Regions from separate parts of the Paenibacillus sp. UNC217MF genome, predicted to be linked through region 2. Evidence: predicted binding sites of a transcription regulator. Region 2 holds the regulator's gene; each other region holds the start of a gene.
What was found. Region 2 encodes Rex, which represses fermentation and respiration genes when NADH is low (regulators of the CRP and FNR family bind a similar motif). Its sites were predicted from a motif close to TTGTGAAATATTTCACAA; they were not measured.
Positions count from the first base shown of each region.

Region 1: the regulator Rex is predicted to act here: its motif matches at 3,218-3,235, upstream of BP95_RS0122885 (cytochrome ubiquinol oxidase subunit I).
Region 3: the regulator Rex is predicted to act here: its motif matches at 2,645-2,662, upstream of BP95_RS0123180 (formate/nitrite transporter family protein).

Region 1 is NZ_KK366028.1:269,462-274,308, reverse strand. Features, by position in the region: gene cydD (thiol reductant ABC exporter subunit CydD) at 1-626, opposite strand, end outside; gene cydB (cytochrome d ubiquinol oxidase subunit II) at 626-1,642, opposite strand; gene BP95_RS0122885 (cytochrome ubiquinol oxidase subunit I) at 1,629-3,032, opposite strand; gene BP95_RS0122880 (ABC transporter permease) at 3,406-4,095, opposite strand; gene BP95_RS0122875 (ABC transporter ATP-binding protein) at 4,088-4,847, opposite strand, start outside.
Region 2 is NZ_KK366027.1:900,235-905,081, reverse strand. Features, by position in the region: gene dinG (ATP-dependent DNA helicase DinG) at 1-1,992, shown strand, start outside; gene BP95_RS0120010 (redox-sensing transcriptional repressor Rex) at 2,008-2,655, shown strand; gene BP95_RS0120005 (amidohydrolase) at 2,652-3,962, shown strand; gene BP95_RS0120000 (hypothetical protein) at 3,978-4,496, shown strand; gene BP95_RS0119995 (hypothetical protein) at 4,742-4,847, shown strand, end outside.
Region 3 is NZ_KK366028.1:343,026-347,872, reverse strand. Features, by position in the region: gene BP95_RS0123185 (beta-N-acetylhexosaminidase) at 1-1,343, opposite strand, end outside; gene BP95_RS0123180 (formate/nitrite transporter family protein) at 1,605-2,492, opposite strand; gene BP95_RS0123175 (NAD(P)/FAD-dependent oxidoreductase) at 2,792-4,228, opposite strand; purine riboswitch at 4,329-4,427, opposite strand; gene BP95_RS0123170 (LytTR family transcriptional regulator DNA-binding domain-containing protein) at 4,752-4,847, shown strand, end outside.

The DNA of each region.
Region 1 (4,847 bases), on a different contig from region 2:
CCCAGAAAACGAAGCGTCTCCAAGCCCCGAAGCGCATCGACAAAGTGGTTCGATAAAATGCGGTACGACTCCCATTGTCGATCCATCTGCTTGCGCGCAGCAAGCCCAACCAGTATCAGAAATACAATCAAAATCGGCAGCGTTACAATCAAAATAATACCGGACGCCGTATCTTGCGTGAGTACATAGAGTAGGATGAGAATTGGCGTAATGCCCGTACCCATCATCCGAGGAAGAATCAGTTCCACGTACGTGCGGAACTGGGAGACCCCTTCAAGCACAAGAGTTACGAGATTGCCCGTACCTTCTGACTTGGCGAAGCGAGGCCCATACTGGAACAACTTATCCATCAACTGACGCCGCAAGTTTACCCCTGTCTTCTCGGCGAAGTTGTAGGCTACCTTCTGCATAAGCAAGGTCGTCACTTGACGGACGGTAAACGCAAGCAGGAACAGACCCATATTTGCGGCTTGTTCCTGCAACGGCGCGCCGGCAAACAAGGCGGAGATAACCTCCGCCAGCTTGATTGCCAGACCTATGATGGATAGTGTTTGCACAAGAGTAAGGACGGCAATGATGAACATCGTCGGCCTTGCTCCATCATACTTGAGCAAATTTTTATCCATTAGTATTCTAAATGCTCCTTCTCGTGAAGCCGTTTATGGAAGACGAAATAACTCCAAATTTGATATCCTAGAACGAATGGCAGCAAGGTTAGAGCTACAATCGTCATAACTTTCAATGAGTATTGCCCAGAAGCTGCGTTATGAATCGTTAAGTCGAATGCCTTATCAATCGAGCTAATCATAACACGCGGGAATAATCCGATAAAGACAGACGCGATCGATAGAATGATAACTCCGCCCGTCATGCCGAATGCCCAGCCATCGCGCTTCTTCGCCATGAAATAGCCAGCGAGCACATAAACAATAACCCCAACTACAGCAACAGCTGTTAAGATCCCACCGCGAACCTCAAATACATCCGTCTTGAAATACGTCATAGCACCGAAAGCAACAAACAATACCGCCAAAGGCACTAGCAGCATCTTCGCTTGCTTACGTGCGCGCTCCTGCAAGGAGCCAATTGTGCGCAGCGTTGTAAACATCAAGCCATGCACGAGGCACAGTACCGTAACAGTTACCCCGCCAAGCAATGTATACACATTCACCATATCGAACAGTCCAGCCTTCATTTCCATCTGGCCGTCAATCGGCAAGCCTTGAATCAGCCCTGCGAATACAACCCCGCACAGGAATGGAGGAAGCAGACTTCCTAAGAAAATCGCCCAGTCCCAAGACTTCTTCCAGCGTTCTGTCTCTTTCTTGCCACGGAATTCGAATGCGACACCGCGTCCAATCAATGCAAGCAGCAAAACGACAAACGGCGTGTAATATCCGCTGAACAGCGTAGCATACCAGTTCGGGAACGCAGCGAACATCGCCCCGCCGGCCGTAAGCAGCCATACTTCATTGGCATCCCAGAACGGACCGATCGAGTTGATTAATACGCGTTTCTCCCCATCTGTACGGGCCAAGAACTTCGTCGACATGCCGACACCGAAGTCGAAGCCTTCCAAGAAGAAGAATCCGACAAATAACACTCCAACTAGTAGAAACCACAATTCATTAAGAGATAACATGTTGTCCCTCCTGATCAAACGGGTCATTCGAATGTTCTGCCTTCATTACTTCATTCGGACCCTTTTTGATGACACGAACGAACAAATACACAAGCACGATAGCAAGTACGGTGTAAATTGTCGAGAATGCGATAAGCGAGAATAGCACTTGACCGCCCGACACACTCGGCGAAATACTGTCTTCTGTCCGCATGAGACCGAATACCGTCCATGGCTGACGACCAATTTCCGTCATAATCCAACCTGCTGTATTCGCAATGAACGGCAATGAGATTGCATAGAGCATGAAGCGCATGAACCACTTATTCGGATTGCCCAGCTTCTTGCGCGCTGCCAAGAACCAGCCATACATGCCAAGCAGAATCATCAATGTTCCGGCAAGAACCATGATGCGGAAGCTCCAGAATGTTGTCTTCACCGGTGGAATGTAATCGCCAGGGCCATACAACTGTTCATACTCCGCTTGCAGTTCCTTCATCCCGCGAACTTCACCGGAGAACTTACTATAAGATAGGAAGCTAAGCAAGTATGGAACTTTGAATTCCAAGCTGTTCTCTTGCTTGTCTGTATTGATTGCTGCAAATACCGTCCACGGCGCAGGGTCGCCACTTGTTTCCCACAAGCCTTCACTTGCCGCCATCTTCATTGGTTGGGTATGCATCAAATATTGTGCCTGCTGGTGACCGAAGACCGCAACCAGAATGGAAGAGACCGTAGCTACGATAACACCAATCTTGAACGATTTTTGGAAGAAAGAAACGTCCTGCTTCTTCAGCAGTTTATAAGCACTCACCCCAGTGATGAGGAACGCTCCTGTTGCAAATGCACCGAAAATCGTATGCGGGAATTCAACAAGCAGCTGACCATTTGTCAGCAGCGCGAAGAAATCGTTCATTTCCGCACGGCCATTGTTAATCTCGAATCCGACCGGACGCTGCATGAAGGAGTTCGCCGCCAAGATCCACAAGGCGGACAACGTTGTACCGATGGCTACAAGCCAAATGCACAAGCAGTGCACCTTCTTCGATAAGCGATCCCATCCAAATATCCATAATCCGATAAACGTTGATTCCATAAAGAATGCCAGCAATGCTTCAATCGCAAGCGGCGCACCGAACACGTCTCCGACGAAGCGAGAATAGTTCGACCAGTTCATCCCGAACTGGAATTCCTGAATAATACCTGTGACAACACCGACACCGAAGTTAATGAGGAACAGCTTCCCCCAGAACTTCGTCATCTTCTTGTACTCTTCATTTCCCTTGACGACATACATCGTCTCCATCATTGCGATGAGCAATGCTAGACCAATCGATACCGGTACGAAGAAGAAGTGAAAAATCGTCGTCGATGCAAACTGAATGCGCGATAATAAGATCGTATCCCACATATCGTTGTCCTTCCACCTTTCTATTTATACTCTCATTCCTATGCTGAATAGGCTGTAATGCCTGCGTCGAACACGGGATCAATGACGTTGATTACATGTTCCAGTTGTATTCTGTCAGATACAGAAACGCTGCAATGTGATATTTATCACAATTATAAAGCAATTACTTGATCAAAATAAGAACATTGTGTCAAATTTCACAAATATGTCGAAAAAAAGTGAAAAAAAGAAGAAAAAAGACATTGTGCCTTCTTTCCTCTTTACAAGCAGCCCGCAATGTGCTGCACCTTTTTTCCAGAACCCTTCTGAAATTTGTCACCAATTTGGGCATGTCACATCGCTGTCACAACAAGGTATTTCGCTGCATCTATTTTTATTTATACAGGTCGATCGTGTCAATCTTGCGAATCGTCAAGTAACCAATCACTACACCAAGCGCAGCAAAAGCAAATGGCACTGCGATAATGGACCACAAGGTAAATCCACCAGTCGACGAGCCTAGAAAGCCTGCAATTAGAATGGAGCTCGTAATGGTCGCCGCCGCTGAATATTTGCGCATGCCGAACCATAATGGAATCAGACTTAAGCAGCTTGCTGCTAAGGAGTTGATAACACTAGTTGCCACTTGATGCGTAACCATACTTATTGTCGCCGTCCCGGGTACAGTGTGCGCATAAGAATTGTATAAAAGGAATCCACTGATTAGTACAATATTTGATAGAATAATGGCGATGAAGGTGTACAAGACCACAATGATCAGCTTGGCTGTCATGAGCTTTTTCCGTGGAATCGGGTACATGAACATGACCGTGATAGACTTGCTCTTAAACTCATCAATAACCATTCGGCTTAGCAATACCGAGGCAGTAATAATGAAAGCTACCTTCACAAAAGTATCGATGATGCCTAATACCTCGGGCAAGTTCTTGAACGCGATATCGCGTGTATCTCCATAGATTCCAAGCAAAATAAAGAGGAATATCCCGATCGTGATATACATGGCCGTACGTATATAGGTAGCAAACCGGAATTTCTGCAGTTCCAGTCGAATGAGCTTATTCACGAGCAGCCCCTCCATTCAACAGCTTCATAAAGTAATCCTCCAAGGAATGATGCTTCTTATGGACAGACTCTACCATGACATCGTTCATAACAAATGCCTTCGTAATATCTTGCTGAGACACCCCCGATTGATAGATGCGGATGATCCGGTTGTCCGTAATGCGGAAATTCGAAATATGCATGACTTCTTCAAGCACATAGGCTGCCTTGCTCGCATTATCAGTGATGACCTCAATGAATTCGGACTGCTGCGCCCGAACCCGATCCATTGGCACTTCCTCCAACAGCACCCCATGGTTAATGACACCGATCGTATCTGCAACAAGCTCCATTTCCCCTAAGATGTGGCTGGAGATCAAGAGCGTAATACCGAACTCGCGTGATAGCTTCTTGAACAGGTCACGTATCTCCTTAATCCCAATCGGGTCAAGACCATTAATCGGCTCATCCAGGAGCAACAGCTCTGGCTTGATCGATATGGCCCGCGCAATGCCTAGACGCTGCTTCATCCCGAGGGAGAAGTCCTTCACCTGCTTGCGTTCGATGCCGTTCAGCCCTACCAGTTCCAGTGCTTCCTCAATCGCCTTCTTATTATGGTAGCCCATGTATTCACAATGGAGCTCCAGATTCTCCTGCGCAGTAAGACGATCATAGAAGATTGGCTGCTCAATAATTGTCCCCATGCGAGATAGCAAGGAATAGGATGAGGGTGTCATCTTCTCGCCGAACATCTCAATCTCACCGCTCGTTGGC
Region 2 (4,847 bases):
GGCAAGTCGCTTGGGTACTTACTGCCATCCATATATCAGAGTGTTTCTCAAGAGAGCAAAGTGATTGTTAGCACACACACAATCAATCTGCAAGAACAACTGAGACAGCGTGATTTGCCGCTCTTGGAGAAGATTGTGCCGGTTCCATTTAAGGCATCCGTATTAAAAGGCCGCAGTCACTATTTGTGTTTGAGAAAATTTGAACATAAAATAAGTAATAGAGAGTATGTACATGCACGCGATGATAGTTTGACAGCTGCCCAAATGTTGGTGTGGCTCAGTCAGACGGAGCATGGAGATGACGAAGAACTGCATTTCGTTCATAAGGGTGCAGACTTCTGGGATACCGTTGCCAGTGATAGTGATTCCTGTCTGAATCGCGCATGTCCTTGGTTCCGTCGGTGCTTCTACCACCGGGCGAAGAATGATGCGAATTTATCGGACATTATTATAACGAATCATTCCCTATTGTTTACGGACGTGATTGCGGAGCATCGTTTGCTCCCCGCATACGAGCAGCTTGTCGTAGACGAAGCACATCACTTCGAAGAAACGGCAGGCAAACATTTAGGCATTCACTTGCAATATTTTTCACTCATTCATCCGCTGACCCAATTGTTCAAAGACAGCAAGAATGGTGCGCTTGTATTGCTGCAGCTGCGTCTTCGCTTGTCAGGCAATGAAAAAGCGCTCGTATGGGCTGAAGGGATCGAGAAGCTGTTAACACAGCTTGTCGATGTTAAGGATCAATGGGATCGGCTGCATGAGCTACTCTATCAAATGCTTCCTTCCATGAATGAAGCGGGGCAGGCGGAAGGCGGGCAAGCTGTTCTCCGGCTGCCATCTGGCAATCGTCCTGATGGATGGAGCTCCGTATCGGAGCTCGAAGGCGATATTCACACGCGTTTAAGTGATATTGTTCGTTCGGGGGAGAAGCTCGTCAATGAATGGAAGGATTATGATGATGATGAAGTGCAGGGCGTCACGGCTGATGTGACAGGTTTATTCAAGGACATAGGGCAGCTTCGCGATGAATTCCGTGAATTTATGCAAGGCAAGGATGCGGATACCGTCTACTGGATGGAAGGCAATCTCCAATACAAGCATAAATCAATGCAAATGTATGCGGTCCCTGTCGATGTAAGCGAAGCGCTGAAGCGATACTTCTTCGAGCCGAAGAAGAGCGTAATCTTAACTTCGGCTACATTGTCCGTTGATAAATCATTCCAATTCGTAGCTGAACAGCTTGGCTTGAAGGATGCGCAGCGGGATGGCCGTCTAAATACGGTCATACTTCCGTCGCCGTTCAACTACCGGGAACAAGCACTTGTTGTCATCCCGCGTGACTTCCCTAGTGTGAAGGGAGCATCAGATGCCAAGTTTAACTCGACGCTGATGCAGTCCTTGGCTGATGTAGCCAAGGTAACAGAAGGACGTATGCTTGTCTTATTCACGTCATACCGCATGCTGCGGGATGTGTATGAACCGCTGAAGGAGGCGCTTAGCCTGCATGGCATTCAAGTGCTGGGACAAGGGATTGACAGCGGCAACCGAAGCAAGCTGACACGCCGATTCCGAGATCAGCCGAATTCAGTCCTGCTAGGAACGAGCAGCTTCTGGGAAGGCGTTGATATTCCAGGAGATGCGTTGACATGTCTTGCGATTGTACGGCTGCCATTCCAGCCACCGAATCATCCACTCGTGGAAGCGAAGTGCGATCGGCTGAAGCGGATGAATCAGAATCCATTCCGCAAATATTCCGTCCCACAGGCTGTAATTCGCTTCAAGCAAGGATTCGGCCGCCTTGTGCGTACGACGCAGGATAAGGGAATTGTCATCATTTATGACACTCGTGTAATAGAGACAAGCTACGGCAAACATTTTCTTTACTCGCTGCCTGGCCCAAAAATGGAGCATATGGCAACAGAACAACTTGTACCACGTATTGATACGTGGCTAGACCATAATCAAAGAGGCATTGGAGAGCGATGAGAGGGGCTTGTTAGAATGAAAGCACTAAAGATATCAGAAGCTGTCGTTCGGCGATTACCCGTGTATTTACGCCATCTATTGGAATTGAAGCAGCGAGAAGTGCTCACAGTTTCTTCTCAAGATTTGGGACAGAAGCTGAACTTGAATCCTGCGCAAATTCGGAAGGATCTAGCGTATTTCGGCGACTTCGGCCGCAAGGGCATTGGGTATGATGTATCGTATTTGATTCAACAAATCAGACATATTTTGAAACTGGATCAAGTTATCCATGTTGGATTGGTCGGTGCAGGTAAATTAGGTCACGCACTCTGTAACTACACCGTATACTTGAAAGATAATATGAAGATCGTTGCAGTGTTCGATGCACAGGAATCCAAAATCAATACCGAGATAAATAACCTGAAAGTTCAGCCGATGTCTGACCTAATTACGACGGTACGCGAGAAGCAAATCCGTATCGGGATTATCACGGTTCCTGCTACAGAAGCTCAGTATGTAGCTGATCAATTTGTAGAGGCGGGAGTAGAAGCGATCTTGAACTTTGCGCCTGTCATTTTGAGGGTTCCTTCGAATATCCGTGTGCATACTGCCGATTTTACAACGGATTTGTTCAGTTTGGCCTATTATTTATCTGATAATGGAAAGGAAGTACCCGCCGAATGACACACCGAATCATTATTAAAAATGGCATGTTCGCCGATTTGTCTCCAACTGCGAAGCAGTCCTCATTCCATGGGTTCATGGTTGTTGAGAATGATCGCATCGTTCATATTGGATCGGAGCTGCCTGAGCAATATGCAGCAGCTGATGCTGAAATCATCGATGGCAAAGGTCTATTTTTCATTCCAGGCCTTGTTAATACACACGGGCATGCTGCAATGTCTCTGCTTCGTGGGTATGGGGATGACTTGGCGCTTCAGACATGGCTGCAGGAGAAAATGTGGCCAATGGAAGGCAAGTTCACGGCCAATGATGTCTATTGGGGAACAGCTCTGTCTGTGATCGAAATGCTGAAGGGCGGTACAACAACCTTCGTAGATATGTATGACTACATGGACGAAGTAGCGAAGGTATGTGAGCAATCCGGTATCCGTGCATCGCTTATGCGCGGTGCGATTGGCTTATGCCCAGAGGATGTACAGCGCGAGAAGCTGAATGAGGCGATTCAATTCGCGAAGGATTGGAATGGGAAGGCAGATGGCCGCATTCGTACGATTATGGCGCCGCATGCTCCGTATACTTGTCCTCCAGCCTTTATTGAGAGCTTCGTACAGGCTGCTCATGATCTGGATTTGCCATTGCACACGCATATGTCAGAGACAAAGGCAGAAGTTGAACAGAATGTGAAGGATTATGGACTGCGTCCGGTTGCGCATTTGGAGAAGCTCGGATTCTTCTCCCGTCCTTCCTTCGTTGCGCATGCTGTTCATTTGACGGACGAAGAGATTGAGACGCTTGCGAAGTATCAAGTTGCGGTGTCCCACAATCCAGGAAGCAACCTTAAGCTGGCGAGCGGTGTCGCTCGTGTTCCTGAGATGCTGCGTGCGGGTGTTGTTGTATCCTTGGGTACGGATGGTGCAGCAAGCAACAACAATCTGGATATGTTCGAAGAAATTCGCCTTACGGCCTTGATTCATAAAGGGGTGTCCGGCGATCCAACTGCGGTTCCTGCTGCAGAGGCGCTGCGCATGGGTACGATCTATGGCGCGCAGACCATTCGTCTTGACGATATTGGAGCGCTTGAAGTAGGCATGAAGGCTGACTTCGTTGCGGTAGATATTGATCAGCCTCATTTCCTGCCACATACCGACTTGGTATCCCACATGGTATATTCAGCGTCTGCGAAAGATGTCAAGCATGTATGGGTTGACGGCAAGCAGGTTGTGAAGAATGGGGAATGTTTGACGATGGATGAAGAACGAATCCTTCGCGAGGCGCAGCAATGCTTTGATGGCTTGCTGGCAAGATAGGCAGGAGGAGAATTCATGCAGAGAAGACGCGTACGCCGGAGGTCGCATTGGAAGTGGTTGATTCCGGTACTCGTTCTCTTATTTCTAGTCGGATTGTTCTTCGCCACTTATCAGTATGTGCAATACATCAATAAGGACGAACGGGTCAAGGAAGCGGAAATAATAAAGCGGGCGAATGAAGCAGTGAAGCTCGTAAATGTGACAGAAGTGGAGAAGGGTGTATGGGATCAAGTCGTATACATGGTGCGGGGAACTGACGAACATGGTAAGGAGCAGACCGTGTGGGTACTCCCTGATAAGGTAACTCCTATGGCGGAATCAACCTCTAAAGAGACGATTCAAGCCCAGATAGAAGCCCAATATCCGGATGCGGATGTAATCCGCATTACGCCAGCATTTAAGGATGATCAATATGTATGGCAGGCATTGGTCAAACGCAAGGATGAACAAGGGGTTGTTCATTACTTCTATCATTTCTATTCATTTGCGAATGGTTCCTCAATAGGGGATGTCTATACGCTGCCTAATAAATAACGTATTCAATGTTAGCCAATAACGAGTAATAGGCGATTTTGCAGCGCTGCTGCTTTGCATATGACGTACATATTGTACGCTATGCGAAGCAGCAGCGCTTTTTGTATTGTAGCAGCTCCATTTCGATGGCAATCATGGTACACATTACATCCATAGTTGAAGTAACATATGTGATATACTCTTGATATATCAGAAAGAGATTACTAGGGGTATTGATATATATATTTGCAACAGGAGGTTTCAGCATGGCGAAAAAGATTCGAATCATGCCTACTTTGCTCATTATGGTCACGACAGCTGTTGCACTATTTGGAGGTTGGACACTGTATGAACGTAATTTCGTGAAGCAGC
Region 3 (4,847 bases), on a different contig from region 2:
TTCGAACCGTTCGAACCGTGCATGTTGTTCTTCGTTACACCCGGTGTCTCATCCAAGTAAGTGAGCTGCCAGTAATCATCGAAGCTCTGTCCGGTGCACAGCTGGAAGCGTTCCTTCATCTTCGCTTCATCGACTTCCCCTTCGGTATAGCCGTGCTCAGCGAACAATTGCAAGCCTGGCAGAATTGTCATATGATTCGTCTCCTGCCCGTTGTCGCCCCATGCTGTCGCGAACACTTCCTTAATGCCCTTCGACTTGCAGGCAAGCAGCGCTGGATTCGTATTCTGCCACGTCTTCCCGTAGTTCGGACTCATCGCGCCCCATACCCAGACGCCTCCAGCGAATACCGGATCAGAGCCCAGTTGGCGATGCTTCTCGATAAATTCCTCGTAGAAGCCTTGATCATCATGGTAGTAATCCCAGTAGACGAATTGTACGCCCTTCGGAATTTGATCAACAACTTCATTCGAGAAGTTAATGTCGAGATCATAGTAGTGGCCGCCGTTTTTCATAAGCAGGTGGAAGTACATATCACTCCACATCATCGGCGTAAGGCCATGTTTGCTCGTAATCTCTAATACGCGCGCCAAATGCTCGTTCATAATATCGAATCGCTCTCGGAAGCCATGCTTGTGCATATATTTGCCTAGACCAAGCCCGAACGCCTCATCCATCCCGATGTGAATGCGCTTGGAACGCAGCGGCTTCGTTGACGCTACAATCATATCCTCAATGAATCGATAGGTCTCCTCTTCTCCTACAAGAAGGACGTCCTCTGTATCCTTCATCTCATTCGCATAGTCCCACTTCAGCGCCTGCGCCAAGTGACCAAGTGTCTGAATGCATGCCACTACCTCAATTCCGAACAACGCGGCATACTGGTCAATCTCATAGAGTTCCTCCGCGGTATAGCGTCCGCGCATGTAGCCGAAATACGGACGACCTGGAACCTCATACGTATCTTCGGTATATATCATTGCGCCGTTCAAGCCCATTAACGCCATTGAGCGCAGCGTCTGCTTCATCATATGTACATTCGGAACTGCGTTCCGAGATGCATCAATCATCGTTCCGTTATACGTGAATTGCGGATGCTCTATAATATCGAATGGCTGCCCCTTGCGCAGCTGCTCAACGAACAAGCCCAGTGCACGGAAGAAATGAATATCCGACTCATAGCGGATCAAGCCTTCTGCACCATCCCATGCGGCACGAAGCGACCCCTCTCCCTGCTCTACGCGAACTGTAGTGCCTTCTGTCCCCACTTCCACCTTCAATAATGACTTCAATTCGAGAATCCCTGGTAATACATGTTCGATACTGCCCGTAAAATGCAACTTCACAGCCAGATCCCTCCCCACGAGTTAGTTGGATACGCTTACAGATACAGCGAGGTATCGGTATCTTTTTATAGAATGCGAAATGCGGAAATAAATTTGTCACCCGTAGTTTACCACATCTATCCCCTGCGTAAGTGACAAGCCCGTGAATTCCTATGAAAAAAACGTCATATCGATGACGCAAAAAAGGCCTAGCCTCGATGGACTAGACCTTACCTATCTTCTTTTTCAACATCACTTGGCATGCTCTAATCCCAATACCCTCTAATGGACAGGTGCACTTGCACTTCCTGACGATGCCACCTTGCTTGCATTGCCCACTTCTTGCACATTCGTTGATGTGTTTGAGACACCTGCCGCAGCTGCCTGCTTCTGCTCTTGCTGCGAACGCAAATATACCATATAGTAAGCCCCTGCAACGAACACGACGCCTCCAACCAAATTGCCCAGCCATACCGGCACGAAGTTCGTCAAATATTGTCCCCAGCTAAAATGACCCTCAAAGATCGCAGCCGGAATTACGAACATATTCGCTACAACGTGCTGGAAGCCAATCGCAACGAACGCCATCGTTGGGAACCATATCCCCATGATTTTCCCACTGAAGCTCTTTGCTCCATAGGCAAGCCATACCGCTAGTGCAACTAACCAGTTGCAGCCAATCCCACTTACAAAGGCTTGAATGAAACTATCGTCCAGCTTATGCGCAGCCACATCTACCGTTTTCTGCAAATAAACGCCGGAACCAGTCAAACCAACCACGTGACCGAAGAAGTATGCCACGAACAGCGCACCTAAGAAGTTGGCAATCGTAATGACGACAAGATTGCGAATGACCTCTACCGTAGATATGCGTCCCTTCATCCGAGCAAGTGGTACAGCCATCATATTCCCTGTCAACAGCTCACCCCCTGCTAACAAGACCAGAATAAGACCAACCGGGAACAGCGACGCTCCAATTAGGCTATTGATGCTCCCCCATTCCGCAGGTGCTCCAGCTGTTACACGTATATATAAGAGATAACCAAGCGCAATAAATGCGCCGGCAAGGAATCCTAGAATCATCATGGCGGACAATGGGTTCTTCGCCTTAATCGTTCCGGTATCTACTGTCGCTTCCGCAATTTGCTGCGGCTTCAAATAACCTGACATCGACATGACCTCCTGCTTATGCTTATTTGGATGCAAGCCCCATCATTTCCAAGGCCACACCCCATCCGCACCTACTCAGATACGAATAATTCCAGTTGGAATGTCAGCTGAACAGGTTGCAAATTCATTGTAACGGAGCCCCAATTCCGATGTTGTGCATTTTATCACAAAGCATCTTTCAAATATTGTCCATTTTGCGTATAACCCCGTACATGACCGCTCTACGCAAAAAAGCCAGTAAGTCTCACGATCGACTCACTGGCCATAAGCTGTATATGTTGTTGACCTGCAATGTGAAATTATGCCCCGCGCTTTGCAACAATGCTCCGTGCAATGTGTACACCTGCAGCACCCGCTTGTGCGAGCCCACGCGTAATGCCCGCGCCATCTCCACCGCAGTACAAGCCATCAATTTCGGATTCCAATGTCGTATCCAGCTTCGGACGAGCGGAGTAGAATTTCGCCTCAACCCCATAGAATAACGTGTGCTCAGAAGCGATGCCTGGTGTTACGCGATCAAGCGCTTCAACCATTTCGATAAGGCTCTTCATCGTATTATACGGAAGCACAAGACCCAAATCTCCAGCAACAGCTTCTTTCAAGGTAGGCTCCAAGAAGCCCTCTTGGATGCGCTTCTCCGTGGAGCGGCGGCCGCGAATGATATCCCCGTACTTCTGAACGATAATCCCGCCTCCGGACAAATCATTTGCACGCTTGCAGATTTCACGAGCGTACTCATTTGGCTTGTCGAACGGTTCCGTGAACTTGTGCGAGACAAGCAATGCAAAGTTCGTATTCGCAGAACCAAGCTTCGGATCCTTGTAGGAGTGCCCGTTGGCACACATGATCCCACTGTGATTCTCGACCACGACATGGCCAGATGGATTGCTGCAGAAGGTACGCACTTGTGTGCCGACAGACGTATTGAACACGAATTTCCCTTCATACAGGTGCTCGTTGATTTCGCGCATGACGATATCCGATGTCTCCACACGCACCCCAACGTCCACTTGGTTGTTGTACATTTTCAAGCGGCGCTTCTTCAATATCTCCGTCAGCCACGCAGAACCGTCACGTCCTGGTACGATGACCACTTGATCCGCTTCATGCTTCTCGCCGCTCTTCAGTTCAATCCCCTTCACAATATGGCGTCCATCCTGCTTCTCTGTAATCAGATCCGCTACTTCGGTCTTATAGGCCATATCGATACGAGTCTTCAAATATTCATAAATGGATTTCAAAATCTCCAAGTTCTGCTCAGTGCCCAGATGTCGAACTTGTGCGCGAAGCAGCTTCAAGCCAGCAGAATATCCAAGCTGCTCAATACGGCGAACCGTTTCTGTCGTTGGATCGGTAATGTCCGTCGTCGCTCCGTGCTCCAAGTTGATTGCATCTACATATTTAATCAAGTCCAGTACTTGCGAAGCTGGCAAGAAGTCTGTCAGCCAACCCCCGAACTCTGTAGTTACGTTAAATTTCCCATCACTATATGCCCCTGCTCCACCGAAGCCGTTCGTAATCGAACAAGCTGGAAGACAACCAGCAAAGTCCTTCTTCCCTGCCGCTGGAGGACACTTCTGAATCTTCTCCTCCAAAATCGGACAGTTGCGGCGATAAATATCATGTCCCTTATCTACAAGCAAAACCTTCAATTGCGGTGCCTTCAAAGATAATTCATAACAAGTGAAAATACCGGCCGGACCTGCTCCTACAACAATTACATCATATTTACTCATTGTTTCCTCCTCGATGCTCACGATGTCTCGGTCTATTTCTCTTCTATCCGATGAGCCTGCACCTATTTGGGCAAAAAAAATATCCCGTTACGTTCAGGTATGCCAAAGCATACCTACTCGTAGTCAGGAATTTACGGCTCCTGGTAGAGACCCCTAGACCTTATCTCTGGGATATACGAACAGGATAAACAAAAAAATGGCCAATCAATCCTTGCCACCCACTTCTGTGGGAGCAACCTTATTGTATCGAAATTTAGCGAACAAGTCAACATCATTCCCGCCCAATGTTCGTAAATTATTTATAAATATCATTTTTATTCACATTGGTAAATGACATTATGGTCGAAATCCGAACATTAACAACACCTCCCCTTACTTAATGTCTTACTCTATCTCTCCCCCCAGCAAGGAAAGTACATATTAGTCAGGTTAATATCTACCCAAATCTAGGTTCTCGATATATCATTTACCTATATGATCTATCTCACAACAATGAATGGGCATACTGATTGGAGGTTCGCGTATGAACGCGCAGGAACCCCCCTACGGGGAAGGACTTATTATTGATAAGTTATATGTGACGAAGGGCAATTCCACACTGTTAGATGCGCTGAGCGTA